Regions from separate parts of the Variovorax sp. GW821-FHT10D07 genome, predicted to be linked through region 1. Evidence: riboswitches for the same ligand, from Rfam matches in the RefSeq annotation. Region 1 holds a riboswitch; the other holds the start of a gene.
What was found. Region 1 has a riboswitch for glycine ahead of gcvT (glycine cleavage system aminomethyltransferase GcvT). Riboswitches for the same ligand answer to the same signal wherever they lie in the genome.
Positions count from the first base shown of each region.

Region 2: another riboswitch for glycine. It lies ahead of AC07PU_RS29235 (D-amino acid dehydrogenase); the one in region 1 lies ahead of gcvT (glycine cleavage system aminomethyltransferase GcvT).

Region 1 covers NZ_JBWKMZ010000003.1:92,502-99,308, forward strand. Annotated here, with positions in the region: gene gcvP (aminomethyl-transferring glycine dehydrogenase) at 1-1,678, opposite strand, end outside; gene gcvH (glycine cleavage system protein GcvH) at 1,754-2,125, opposite strand; gene gcvT (glycine cleavage system aminomethyltransferase GcvT) at 2,209-3,408, opposite strand; glycine riboswitch at 3,424-3,530, opposite strand; glycine riboswitch at 3,551-3,634, opposite strand; gene AC07PU_RS10880 (alpha/beta hydrolase) at 3,657-4,616, opposite strand; gene AC07PU_RS10885 (amidohydrolase family protein) at 4,613-5,956, opposite strand; gene AC07PU_RS10890 (FAD-dependent monooxygenase) at 5,961-6,807, opposite strand, start outside.
Region 2 covers NZ_JBWKMZ010000012.1:12,371-19,177, forward strand. Annotated here, with positions in the region: gene AC07PU_RS29225 (PhaM family polyhydroxyalkanoate granule multifunctional regulatory protein) at 1-117, shown strand, start outside; gene AC07PU_RS29230 (FIST signal transduction protein) at 158-1,438, shown strand; gene AC07PU_RS29235 (D-amino acid dehydrogenase) at 1,461-2,768, opposite strand; glycine riboswitch at 2,857-2,974, opposite strand; gene rfbB (dTDP-glucose 4,6-dehydratase) at 3,234-4,304, shown strand; gene rfbD (dTDP-4-dehydrorhamnose reductase) at 4,301-5,191, shown strand; gene rfbA (glucose-1-phosphate thymidylyltransferase RfbA) at 5,241-6,140, shown strand; gene rfbC (dTDP-4-dehydrorhamnose 3,5-epimerase) at 6,137-6,685, shown strand.

The DNA of each region.
Region 1 (6,807 bases):
GCAGCTGGGCGTCGAGCTGGGCATAGCCCTGCAGCTGCTCGGCCGGCGCGAAGGGATGGATGTTCGCGAACTCGGGCCAGGTGATCGGGATCATCTCGCTGGTCGCGTTGAGCTTCATGGTGCAGCTGCCCAGCGGGATCATGCTGCGGTCGAGCGCGAGGTCCTTGTCCGACAGGCTGCGGATGTAGCGCAGCATCGCGGTCTCGCTCTTGTGGGTGTTGAACACCGGGTGCGAAAGGAAAGCGCTCGCGCGGCGCAGCGCCTGCGGAATGCGCGGCGCGGTGTTGGCGGCCAGCTCCTCGAAGCGCGGCATCGGCGTGCCGGCGGGCACGAACAGCGCCCACAGGGTCTCGACGTCGGCGCGCGTGCTGGTCTCGTCGAGCGAGATGCCCAGGTGCTGCTGCAGCCGCTGGCGCAGGTTCACGTTGGCGGCCTGCGCGCGCTCGAGGATCTTCGCGGTGTCGTCGCCGGTGCGGATGGTCAGCGAATCGAAGGCGGTCTCGTTGACCGGCTCGCGGCCCATCTGGGCCAGGCCGCGCGCGAGGATGGCGGTGAGCGCGGCCACGCGCTGCGCGATGCGCGTGAGGCCGTCGGGGCCGTGGTAGACCGCGTACATGCTCGCGACCACCGCGGGCAGCACCTGCGCGGTGCAGATGTTCGAGGTCGCCTTCTCGCGCCGGATGTGCTGCTCGCGCGTCTGCAGCGCGAGGCGGTAGGCGGGGCGGCCATGGGTGTCGACGCTCACGCCGACCAGGCGGCCCGGCAGCGAGCGCTTGAAGTCGTCGCGGCAGGCCAGGTAGGCCGCGTGCGGGCCGCCGTTGCACAGCGGCATGCCGAAGCGCTGGGTGGTGCCGCAGACGATGTCGGCATCCCATTCGCCGGGCGGCGTGAGCAGGGTCAGCGCCAGCAGGTCGGCCGCGACGCAGAAGGCCGCGCCGTACTGGTGGGCGTGGCCCGCGAGCGGGCGCAGGTCGTGCACGTGGCCGGTGGTGGCCGGGTACTGCGCCAGCACGCCGAAGAATTCGCCGCTGGCCATCAGGTGCGGCAGGGTTTCGGAAGCGGTGCTGACCTTGACCTCGATGCCCAGCGGCGCGGCGCGCGTCTTCACCACTTCGATGGTCTGCGGATGGCAGTCGCCCGAGACCAGGAACACGTTGCTCTTGCTCTTCACGCTGCGCTTGGCCAGCGTCATCGCCTCGGCGGCCGCTGTGGCCTCGTCGAGCATCGAGGCATTGGCGATCGCCATGCCCGTGAGGTCGCAGACCATGGTCTGGAAGTTGACCAGCGCCTCCATGCGGCCCTGCGAGATCTCGGCCTGGTAGGGCGTGTAGGCCGTGTACCAGGCCGGGTTCTCGAGGACGTTGCGCAGGATCACGCCCGGCGTGTGGGTGCCGTAGTAGCCCTGCCCGATGAAGTTGCGGAACACCTTGTTCTTCGACGCGATCGCCTTGAGCTCGGCCAGCGCGTCGGCCTCGGTGGCCGGTGCCGGCAGCCGCATCGGCTTGCTGCGCCGGATCGCCGCGGGCACGATGCCATCGATGAGTTCGGCGCGCGTGGCCGACCCGATCACGGGCAGCATGCGCGCCTCGTCGTCGGCATCGATGCCGATGTGGCGGGCGATGAATTCCTCGGCGTTCTCGAGTTCTTGCAGGGTGGGCAGGGCGGCGGGGGTGGGCATGGCGGGCGGGGGAAGAGAAGGGGGAGCGGACTTCCGGACGCGAGCCTTCGCGTCCGGCCATCCGGTTTCAGGAGCTCAGGATTCCTCGGCGAACTTGCCGTAGGCGGTTTCGTCCATCAGCGCGTCGAGCTGCGCCGGTTCGGACAGCTTGACCTTGAAGAACCAGCCTTCGGCCAGCGGCGCGCTGTTGGCGAGCGAGGGATCGGCGCGCAGGGCTTCGTTGACTTCGGTGATCTCGCCCGAGACGGGCATGAACACGTCGGCCGCGGCCTTCACCGATTCGACGACGCCGGCGACCTCGCCCTGGGCGAAGCTCTTGCCGACCTCGGGCAGGTCGACGAAGACCACGTCGCCCAGCGCGTCCTGCGCATGGACGGTGATGCCGACCGTGGCGTTGCCGCCCTCGGCCTGCACCCATTCGTGGTCCTTGGTGTACTTGATGCTCATGTTGAAAAACTCCTCGTGGATAAAAAGTGGCCGATGCCGGGGCGTAGGTTAGCCGCGACGGCGGTCCGCCGGATGTCCGGTCGTCAGCCGCGGTAGTAGCGCGTCTGCACGAAGGGCAGGGTCGAGACCTCCATCGGCACCGGCTTGCCGCGCACGATGGCCTGCACCCGGGTGCCGGGCTCGGCGAAGGCGGTGGCCACGTAGCCCATGGCGACCGGCCGGTCGGCCGTCGGGCCCAGCAGGCCGCTGGTGACCTGGCCGATGTCCTGGCCCTCGAAGGACTGCAGCGGCGTGCCGTCGCGCACCGGGATGCGCTCGAGCGCGACCAGGCCAACGCGGCGGCGCTTCAGCGTGTCGTGGTCGAGATGGCCGGCCGCGCCGGTGGCGGCCACGAGCTGCGCCAGAATCTTCTCGGCGCCGGGGAAGCCGCCCGCGCGCGCGCCGCCCGTGCGGCGCACCTTCTGGATCGCCCAGTTGAGCGAAGCCTCGACCGGCGTGGTGCCGGTGTCGATGTCGCTGCCGTAGAGGCACAGGCCGGCCTCGAGCCGCAGCGAGTTGCGCGCGCCCAGGCCGATGGGCTTGACCTCGGGCTGGGCCAGCAGCAGCCGCGCCAGCGCGTCGGCCTCCTTCGCGGCGACCGAGATCTCGAAGCCGTCCTCGCCGGTGTAGCCGCTGCGCGTGACGAAGGCTTCGATGCCGCCGATCTGCACGGCGCCGCCGGTCATGAACACGAAGCGCTCGATGCCGGGCGACAGCCGCGCCAGCGTGGCCGCGGCCTGCGGGCCCTGCAGCGCGAGCAGCGCCTGCTCGGGCAGCGGCTGCACCTGGCAGCGCTGGCCGATCTTCTGCTGGATGTGGGCGATGTCGGCCACCTTGCAGGCGCCGTTGACGATCACGAACAGCGAGCCGTTGCCTTCGTTGAAGAACATCAGGTCGTCGAGGATGCCGCCCTGGTCGTCGAGCAGCAGGCCGTAGCGCTGCTTGCCCGCGGGCAGGTCGATCACGTCGACCGGCATCAGGGTCTCGAAGGCGGCCGCGGCATCGGGGCCGGACAGGCGCAGCTGGCCCATGTGGGAGATGTCGAACAGGCCCGCGGCCTCGCGCGTGTGCCTGTGCTCGGCCATCAGGCCGGCCGGGTACTGGACCGGCATCGAGTAGCCGGCGAAGGGCACCATGCGGGCGCCGAGTTCCAGGTGCAGCGCGTACAGCGGGGTCTTGAGCAGTTCGGATTCGGGGGCGGAAGCAGCCACGGGGCACTCCTGGGGGCAGCAATCGAATGCCATGGCTCGCGCCATGGGGCCACCCCTGCTGTCCGCTTTACCTGAGAGATTCGCCCCACGATCGGGGTTTGCTCCTTCGGTGGACCGGGCGCCTGCGGCACCGGCCTCTCTCCAGCAAGGAAACGCCGTCCCGCGAAGGCCGGCGCTGTGTCAGTCCTTTTGCCTGAGCGTTCGGGGGTTCCCTGCGCCTTCGGCGGCCCCGTGCGGGGCTCTCTCCTGACCCCGGCGAGTGTAGTGGATTGCGGGCCGCTTCAGCCGCGGCCGCGCAGCCGGTCCGACAGCGCCCGGCAGATGGCGTCGTGGGCCCGGCCGGCGGCGGCCGAGTGGGCGAAGAAGCCGAAGAAGGGGTGGAACATGTCGTCGAAGGCCAGCAGCCGGGTCGGCACGCCGGCCGCCTCGAGCCGGTGCGCGTAGGCCAGGCCTTCCTCGCGCAGCGGGTCATGGCCGGCGACGGCGATCAGGGTCGGCGGCAGGCCCGCGAGCTCCGCCGCGCGCAGCGGCGAGGGCGGCACCTCGGTGGCGCGGTGGGCCGAGGCGCCCATGCAGAGCCGGGCGATCTCGCGCAAGTCGGCGGGCGCGAGCATCGGATAGTCGATGCCGCGGGCCTCGATCGCGGCCACGTCGCGCGCCATGTCCAGGCCCGGCACCACCAGCAGCTGGGCCGCCAGCGGCTGTGCATGGCCGCGCAGCGCCAGCGCGGCGCAGGCGGCGAGGTTGGCGCCCGCGCTTTCGCCGGCCAGGGCGACCCGGGACGGATCGCCGCCGAGCATTTCCGCATGGTCCAGCGCCCAGCGGGTCGCGGCCAGTGCATCGTCGTGCGCGGCCGGGAACGGGTGCTCGGGCGCCAGCCTGTAGTCCACCGAGACCACCACGGCCTCGACGTCGCGGCAGAGCTTGCGCGCGATGTCGTCCATCAGCTCGACGCTGCCGAGCACGAAGCCGCCGCCGTGCAGGAACACCACGGTCGGCAGCACGGCCTCGGCCGAGACGGGCCGGTAGACCCGCACCGGCACGCGCAGGCCCTGGTGTTCGGCGACGCGGTCCTCGGTGGAAGCCACGACCGGCAGCGTCGTGCGCTCGCGCGCCGCCATCACCGCGCGGCGCATGCGTTCGCGCGCCTCGGCGGGCGTGCCCGAGAACGGTGGTGGGGCCCCGTGGGCGCGCATGGCCGCGACGATCGTCGCGAGCTGGGGATCGAGCGCGGCGCTCATGCCAGCCCCAGCACATAAGCCTGCGAATCCGCCGCGCGCTGCCGCAGCCGATCGAGGTCCACATCGAGCAGCCGGCCGTCGCGCTTCACCGGCCGGCCCGCGACGAACACGCTGTCGACATTGCCCGGATGGGCCGCCAGCACCACCGCGCCGACCGCGTCCGAGACCGGCGCCAGGTTCAGGTCGTCGGCGCGGATCAGCACCACGTCGGCCTGCTTGCCCGGCGTGAGCGAGCCCACCTTGTGCGCGAGTCCGTTCGCCTGCGCGCCGGCCAGGGTGGCGAAACCGAGCACGTCGCGCAGGCCCAGCGTCGCCGGGGCGTTCTTCGTCTTCGAATGGCCCCCGCCCATCCACGAGCGGTAATAGGCCAGGGCATGGCGCATCTGCGTGAACATGTCGCCCGCGCACTTGGTCTCGGTGTCGCCGCTGAGGCTGGGCCGGATGCCCACGGCCAGCAGCCGGTCGAACGGGATGTCGCCCATGCCCTGCGCATTGAGTTCGCAGTGCACGCCGAGCGAGGCGCTGACCCCGGCGTCGGCCATCATCGAGAACTCGTCGTGGTGCGAGCAGCAGCAGTGCACGAAGGTCAGGTCGTCGCCGAGCACGCCGGCCTCGTGCATTTGCGCGATGCCGCGCACGGCGGCGTTGCGCGCGTAGGCGCCCATGTGGATGCTCGAGCGGATGCCGAGTTCGCGCGCCAGCCGCAGGTCGCCGAGCCAGGTCTCGCGCTGCGCCATCTCGGGGCCGCGCGCGGCCATCGCGAGCGTGAGCAGCTGGTTGTCGCTCGAGAAGTAGCGCTCGCGCAGCCGCCGGATGTCCTGCGGATGGCCGCGCTCGCTGCCGAACATCCACGAGGCGCCGTCGACCAGTGGCCAGCCGTGCGCGAACACGCCGCGGATACCGGCGTCGCGCAGCGCCGCGATCGCCGCGTCGGAATGCTCGGGGCTGTTCTGCACGTGCGACCAGTCGAGCATCGTGGTGATGCCGCTGTCGAGCGCCGCGACCGCGCCCAGCAAGGTGCCGGTGTAGACGTCCTCGGGCCGATAGGCCGCGCCCTTGGCGCCCAGCATCTCGGCGAAGTAGATCTGCGAATCGATGTCGGCATAGCGATGCCGCACGCAGCTCTGCCAGGTGTGGCGATGCGTGTCGACGAAGCCGGGCAGCACGATCATGCGGTCGGCCTCGATCCGTTCAGCATCGGGAGCATCGATGCTCGGCGCGATCGCGACGATGCGCTCGCCCTCGATCAGCACGTCGCCACGGCGCAGCTCGCCGATGGCCGGGTCCATGCTCAGCACCCAGCCGCCCGCGATCAGCAGTGGCCTGTGGTCGTTCTTCATCACATCACCTCTTCATCCAGCGCCAGAGTTCGGTCTCGACCTCGGCGGCGCGCGCCACGTCCGCGCTCGCCCAGGCCACATAGGCATCGGGCCGCACCAGCATCGCCTGCACGCCGCGCATGGCGGGCGGCACGCGCGCCACGCGGGCCGGCACCAGGGTCACGGGCAGGCCCTGCAAGTCCAGCGATTCGAACTGCCGCGAATTGCCCTCGAGATCGAGCAGCAGGAAGCGCCGCTCGCGCAGCAGCTCGGCGACGCGCACCGAGCGGCCGTCGCGCGTGACGAGGTCGAAGTCGGGCAGCCGCTGGCCGGCCAGCGGGTGGCGGTCGGCCTCCCGGGCGCGACCTGGATAGGGCTGCTCGAGCCCGCACAACTCGAGCACCAACTGGCGCTGCACTTCGGGCAGCGGAATGATGTGCCGCGCGAGCCGGCGCTTGAGCGCCACCGCGTCGGGTTCGAAATTGAACTGCAGCACGCACTGCGCCTTCACGCTCTCGAGCAGCGCATGCATCACCGGCAGGCGCTCGGCGTCGTAGCTGTCCAGCGTGGCCTCGCCGGCTACGCCCGTGACGACGTTCGCGAGCTTCCAGCCCAGGTTGAAGGCATCCTGCAGGCAGAAGTTCATGCCGACGCCGCTGGCCGGGTAGTGGATGCGCGCCGACTCGCCGACCAGGAACACGCGCCCCTGGCGCAGGCGTGGCACGGCGCGCATCTGGTCGTCGAAGCGAGAGGCCCAGCGGAAGCCCTCGATGCCGTAGTCGCTGCCGAGCACGTCGCGCAGGCACTGCTTCGCTTCCTCGAGCGTCACCGGCTCGTCCTTGGTCGCATGGCGGCGGTCGCGGTGCACGATG
Region 2 (6,807 bases), on a different contig from region 1:
GCGAGCGCCTCGCGCAAGTCCACCCCCCGCAAGGCCTCGACGGCCGCCAAGCGACCGGCGGCGAAGAAGCCGGCCGCGGCGCCCGCGGCCCGCAAGCGAACGGGCGGCCGACGCTGAGCCGCCTTGTCTTGACCATCGAACGAAGCAGGTTGGCACGATGAAGTTGTTTCCCTCCGGTCACGCCACCCATCCGCAATGGCGCATGGCGGCCGGCCTCGTGCTGGCCCAGCTGCGCGCGCAGATGGCGTTGCCCGACTACGCCTCGGCACCCACCCTCGGGCTGCTCTACATCACCGACCACTATGCGGTCGACGCGCAGGAGATCCTCGACCACCTGAGCGCCGAGCTGCCCGAGGTGACCGACTGGGCCGGCACCGTGGGCGTCGGCGTGTCGGCCAACAATGCCGAGTACTTTGACGAGCCCGGCCTGAGCCTGATGCTCTGCGCGTTGCCGAGCGACCAGTACCGCGTGTTCTCGGGCGTGGCGCCGCTGGCGAGTTCCGAGATGAGCGGCTTCGAGGCTCACACGGCGCTGGTGCATGCCGACCCCGCCACCCCCGACCTGACCGAGCTCATCGGCGAGATGGCCGGGCGCACCGACACCGGCTACCTGTTCGGCGGCCTCTCCTCGGGCCGCGGCGGCGCGCTGCAGTTCGCGGTCGGCGGCAACGGCAACATCCGCGGCCAGGGTGCGGCCGGCGGCGTGTTCTCGGGCGGCCTGTCGGGCGTGGTGTTCGGCGAGGGCGTGCGGCTGGTGTCGCGCGTCACGCAGGGCTGCCAGCCATTGCGCTCGGGCAGCGCGCGCGAGCGCGAGATCACCGAGGCCGACGGCAACCTGGTGCTGCAGCTCGACGGCGAGCCCGCGCTCGACGTGCTGCTGGCCGACCTGCAGGTCTCGCTCGAGCGGCCGCAGGAAGCCATCGAGGCCGTGCGCGCCACCCTGGTGGGCCTGGTCGATGCCGGCAGCGACGGCATCCGCCGCACGGGCGACCTCGGCGCCGACGTGCTGGTGCGCCACATCATCGGCCTCGACCCCACGCGCCGCGGCATCGCGATCGCCGACGTGGCCGAGGCCGGCATGCGCCTGAGCTTCTGCCGCCGCAACGCCCAGGCTGCGCGCGCCGACCTGATGCGCATCTGCGCCGAGATCCGCGAGGAACTCGAGCCCGAGGAACAGACCCTGGCCACCGCGCGCGCCGTCGCCGCCGGCGAGGCCGAGGCGGCGCCGCATCCCGCGCGCCGCATCGCCGGCGCCGTCTACGTGAGCTGCTCGGGCCGCGGCGGCCCGCATTTCGGCGCACCGGGCGCCGAGCTGCAGATCGTGCGCCACGCGCTGGGCGACGTGCCGCTGGTCGGTTTCTTCGCCGCGGGCGAGATCGCGCGGCACCACGTGTATGGCTACACGGGTGTGCTGACGGTGTTCACGGCGGACGACTGAGCGTCCGCCTTCTTTCGGAAGCTCAGCCCAGCGCGGGCCGCGCCACGCCCGCTACGGGCCGGGGCAGCCCCGTGAACGCGAAATCCACCTCCGGCGCCAGACCGCTCACGATGCGCGCGATCGACTTGCCCGAGCCGCAGGCATGGGTCCAGCCGAGCGTGCCGTGGCCGGTGTTGAGGTAGAGGTTCGCGAGTTTCGTGCGGCCGATCAGCGGCACGTTGCTCGGCGTGGCCGGGCGCAGGCCGGTCCAGAACTGGGCTTGCGCGGTGTCGCCGGCGCCGGGGAACAACTGCTCGACGCGGCGCACGATGGCTTCGCAGCGCACGCGGTTGAGGTCGCGGTCGTAGCCGTTGAGCTCGGCCGTGCCGGCGATGCGCATGCGGTCGCCCGATTCCGAGGTGTAGCGCGAGAACACCAGCTTGTATTCGTCGTCGGTCAGCGAGACCTGGTAGGCCTTGCTCGCGTCCTTGACCGGCAGCGTGACCGAATAGCCCTTGGCCGGATAGATCGGCAGCCGGATGCCCAGCGGTGCCGCCAGCAGCGGGCTCAGCGAACCCATCGCCATCACGAAGGCATCGCCGCGGATGCGCTGGAAGCGGCCCTCGGCGTCGGTGACCTCGACGTGGTCGATCGCGCCGCCCACCTCGCGCAGCGCGGTGACGGTGTGGCTCATCAGGAACTTCACGCCGGCCTCGGCCGCGAGCCGCGCGAGTTCGCGCGCGAAGCGGTTGGCGTCGCCCGATTCGTCCTCGGCCGTGTAGGTGGCGCCGGCCAGTTGCGGCCGGATGTGGGCCAGCGCGGGCTCGAGCTTCACGGCCTCGTCGGCCGAGATCACCTGGCGCTCGCAGCCCAGCGCGCGCATCTGCTCGGCAGGCGCGAGAGCGCCGTCGAACTCCTTTTGCGTCGTGTAGAAGTGCAGGATGCCCTGCGTGCGCTCGTCGTAGCGGATGCCGGTATCGCGGCGCAGCTGCTGCAGCGTGTCGCGGCTGTAGGTGCCCAGCCGCACGATCTGCTCGATGTTGTGGCGTGTGCGCGCGGGCGTGCATTCGCGCAGGAACTGCAGGCCCCAGAGCCACTGGCGCATGTCGGCGCGGATGCGGAACAGCAGCGGGGCGTCTTCCTTGCCCAGCCACTGCAGCACCTTGAGCGGCGCGCTGGGATTGGCCCAGGGCTCGGCATGGCTCACCGAGATCTGGCCGCCGTTGGCGAAGCTGGTTTCGGCGGCCGGGGTGGCCTGCCGGTCGATCACGGTCACGTCGTGGCCGAGTTGCTGGAGGTAGTAGGCCGAGGTCACGCCGAGCAGGCCGGCGCCCAATACGATCACGCGCATTTCAAGTACCTTTCGAGGTCGAAGCGCTTGAACGGCGTGAAGGTCGTGCTACTGAATAGATAGCGCGCAACCGGACGGCCGTCCAATTGCCGCTCCCCCTGTCCTCGGTACCTGAGAGTTTCATCCGCTGCACCTTGCAGCGGACTTGCTCCTTCGGCGCAGCACGGCCGCGATGGGCGATGTGCTGGCTCTCCAGACGGCGTTTCAGTGGTTGCAGTACAGGCCCCGCGGGAAGCGTGGAGCCGACCTGAGCGTTTATGGGAGTTTGCGCCTTCGGTGGGGCTGCCTGCGCGATGCATGCGGCCCGCTCTCCTGCAATGGGTGGCGATTGTAGGCGGGCCGCGGGCACCGGCCAACCCCGGATTCGGCCTTGCGCACGGGTGGGATAATCCACGCCCGGCCGCGCCCGCGCGGCTTCGGGCTTTCGACCACGTGACTCAGCAATCACACAGCACAGGGGACTCCATGATCCTGGTTACCGGCGGCGCCGGCTTCATCGGCGCCAATTTCGTCCTCGACTGGATCGCGCAAGGCGACGAACCGGTCGTGAACCTCGACAAGCTCACCTACGCCGGCAATCTCGAGACCCTGGCCTCGCTCAAGGGCAATCCGCGCCATGTCTTCGTGCAGGGCGACATCGGCGACAGCGCGCTGCTCGACCGCCTGCTGGCCGAGCACAAACCGCGCGCGGTGGTCAATTTCGCGGCCGAGTCGCACGTGGATCGCTCGATCCACGGCCCCGAGGATTTCGTGCAGACCAATGTGCTCGGCACCTTCCGGCTGCTCGAGTCGGTGCGCGGCCACTGGAACGCGCTGCCGGCCGACCAGAAGGCGGCCTTCCGCTTCCTGCACGTGTCGACCGACGAGGTCTACGGCTCGCTCTCGAAGGCCGACCCGGCCTTCACCGAGGAGAACAAGTACGAGCCCAACAGCCCGTACTCGGCCAGCAAGGCCGCCAGCGACCACCTCGTGCGCGCCTGGCACCACACCTACGGCCTGCCGGTGCTCACCACCAACTGCTCGAACAACTACGGCCCCTTCCATTTCCCCGAGAAGCTGATCCCGCTGATGATCGTCAACGCGCTGGCCGGCAAGCCTCTGCCCGTGTATGGCGACGGCATGCAGGTGCGCGACTGGCTCTACGTCAAGGACCACTGCAGCGCGATCCGCCGCGTGCTCGAAGCGGGCCGGCTCGGCGAGACCTACAACGTGGGCGGCTGGAACGAGAAGCCGAACATCGAGATCGTGAAGACCGTGTGCGCGCTGCTCGACGGGCTGCGTCCGCGCGCCGACGGCAAGGGCTATGCCGAGCAGATCAGCTACGTCACCGACCGCCCCGGCCATGACCGCCGCTATGCCATCGACGCGCGCAAGCTCGAGCGCGAGCTCGGCTGGAAGCCGGCCGAGACCTTCGACACCGGCATCCGCAAGACGGTCGAGTGGTACCTCGCCAACGGCGACTGGGTGCGCAACGTGCAAAGCGGCGCCTACCGGGCCTGGGTCGAGAAGCAGTACGACGCGAAGGCTTCCGCATGAAGCTGCTGCTGCTGGGCAAGGGCGGACAGGTCGGCTGGGAACTGCAGCGCAGCCTCGCACCGCTGGGCGAGCTGGTCGCGCTCGATTTCGACAGCACCGACTTCCACGCCGACTTCAGCCGGCCCGAACAGCTGGCCGACACCGTGCGGCAGGTGCGCCCCGACGTGGTCGTCAATGCCGCCGCCCATACCGCCGTCGACAAGGCCGAGAGCGAGCCCGAGTTCGCGCGCAAGCTCAACGCCACCTCGCCCGGCGTGGTGGCGCAGGCCGCGCAGGAGATCGGCGCGCTGATGGTCCACTACTCGACCGACTATGTCTTCGACGGCAGCGGCAGCACGCCCTGGAAGGAAGACGATGCGACCGGGCCGCTGAGCGTCTACGGCCGCACCAAGCTCGAAGGCGAGCAACTGGTGGCGCAGCACTGCACGAAGCACCTGATTTTTCGCACCAGCTGGGTCTATGCAGCGCGCGGCGGCAACTTCGCCAAGACCATGCTGCGGCTGGCCAGGGAGCGCGACAAGCTGACCGTCATCGACGACCAGTTCGGCGCACCCACCGGTGCCGAGCTGCTGGCCGACATCACGGCCCATGCCATCCGCGCCACCCTGCAGGACCCGTCCAAGGCCGGGCTCTATCACGCGATCGCGGGCGGCGAGACCACCTGGTACGGTTACGCGCGCTACGTGCTCGAACTCGCGCAACAGGCCGGTGTCGAGCTCAAGGCCGGGCCGCAGCAGGTCGAGGCCGTGCCGACCAGCGCCTTTCCCACGCCGGCCACCCGGCCGCACAACTCGCGCCTCGACACCTCGAAGCTGCAGGCCGCCTTCGGGCTGGTGCTGCCGCCGTGGCAGAACGGCGTCGCGCGCATGCTGCGCGAGATCCTCTGAGTCCGGCATCCGTGCCGAACACGACACCCGAAGAGAAGAGACACCAACGATGACCATCCAGACGACGCAGCGCAAAGGCATCATCCTGGCCGGCGGCTCGGGCACGCGGCTGCATCCAGCCACGCTCGCGATCAGCAAGCAGCTGCTGCCGGTGTACGACAAGCCCATGATCTACTACCCGCTGAGCACGCTGATGCTCGGCGGCATGCGCGACATCCTCGTCATCAGCACGCCGCAGGACACGCCGCGCTTCCAGCAACTGCTGGGCGACGGCAGCCAGTGGGGCCTGAACCTGCAGTACGCCGTGCAGCCCAGTCCCGACGGGCTGGCGCAGGCCTTCATCATCGGCGACAAGTTCGTCGGCAATTCGCCGAGCGCGCTGGTGCTGGGCGACAACATCTACTACGGCCACGACTTCGTGCACCTGCTGTCCGACGCCCATGCGCAGGCCAAGGGAGCGACCGTCTTCGCCTATCACGTGCACGACCCCGAGCGCTACGGCGTGGTGGCCTTCGATGCGCAGGGCAAGGCCAGCAGCATCGAGGAGAAGCCGCTCGAACCCAAGAGCAGCTATGCAGTGACCGGGCTCTACTTCTACGACAACCAGGTCGTCGACATCGCCAAGGCCGTCAAGCCCAGCGCGCGCGGCGAACTCGAGATCACCGCGGTCAACCAGGCCTACCTCGACCTCGGCCAGCTCAATGTGCAGATCATGCAGCGCGGCTATGCGTGGCTGGACACCGGCACGCACGAGAGCCTGCTCGAGGCCGGCCAGTTCATCGCCACGCTCGAGCATCGCCAGGGCCTGAAGATCGCGTGCCCCGAGGAGATCGCGTGGCGCAACGGCTTCATCGACGCCGCGCAGCTCGAGAAGCTCGCCGCGCCGCTGGCCAAGAGCGGCTACGGCAAGTACCTGCAACGCCTGCTGAAGGACGAGGTGCGCTCGTGAAGGCCACGCCCACCGCCATTCCCGAAGTCCTCGTCATCGAGCCGAAGGTGTTCGGCGACGCGCGCGGCTTCTTCTTCGAGAGCTTCAACGGCAAGGCCTTCGATGAGGCCGTGGGGCGCCACGTCGAGTTCGTGCAGGACAACCATTCGCGCTCGGCCCAGGGCGTGCTGCGCGGCCTGCATTACCAGATCCAGCAGCCGCAGGGCAAGCTGGTGCGCTGCGTGCGCGGCGCGGTGTTCGACGTGGCGGTGGACATCCGCAGGTCGTCGCCGACCTTCGGCCAGTGGGTGGGCGAGGAACTCAGCGAGAACAACCACAAGCAGCTGTGGGTGCCCGCGGGTTTCGCGCATGGCTTCCTGGTGCTGACGGAGACGGCGGAGTTTCTCTACAAGACGACCGACTACTACGCGCCGGCGCATGAGCGCTGCATCAAGTGGGACGACGCCGACCTGGCGATCGCGTGGCCCGCGACCGGAGGCGCTCCGCAGCTCTCCGGCAAGGACCAGGCCGGCGCCAGCTTCGCCGGCGCCGAAGTGTTCGACTGACAATCTCGAACCCGGCGCGGGCATCGGCGCGGCCCTCTCGTGGCCGCCGATCCCGACGCCGCTCGCGCACGGTCGCTTCATGACCGCTGCGCGCAGCCCGCGCAATATCCAGCCGCAGCGCC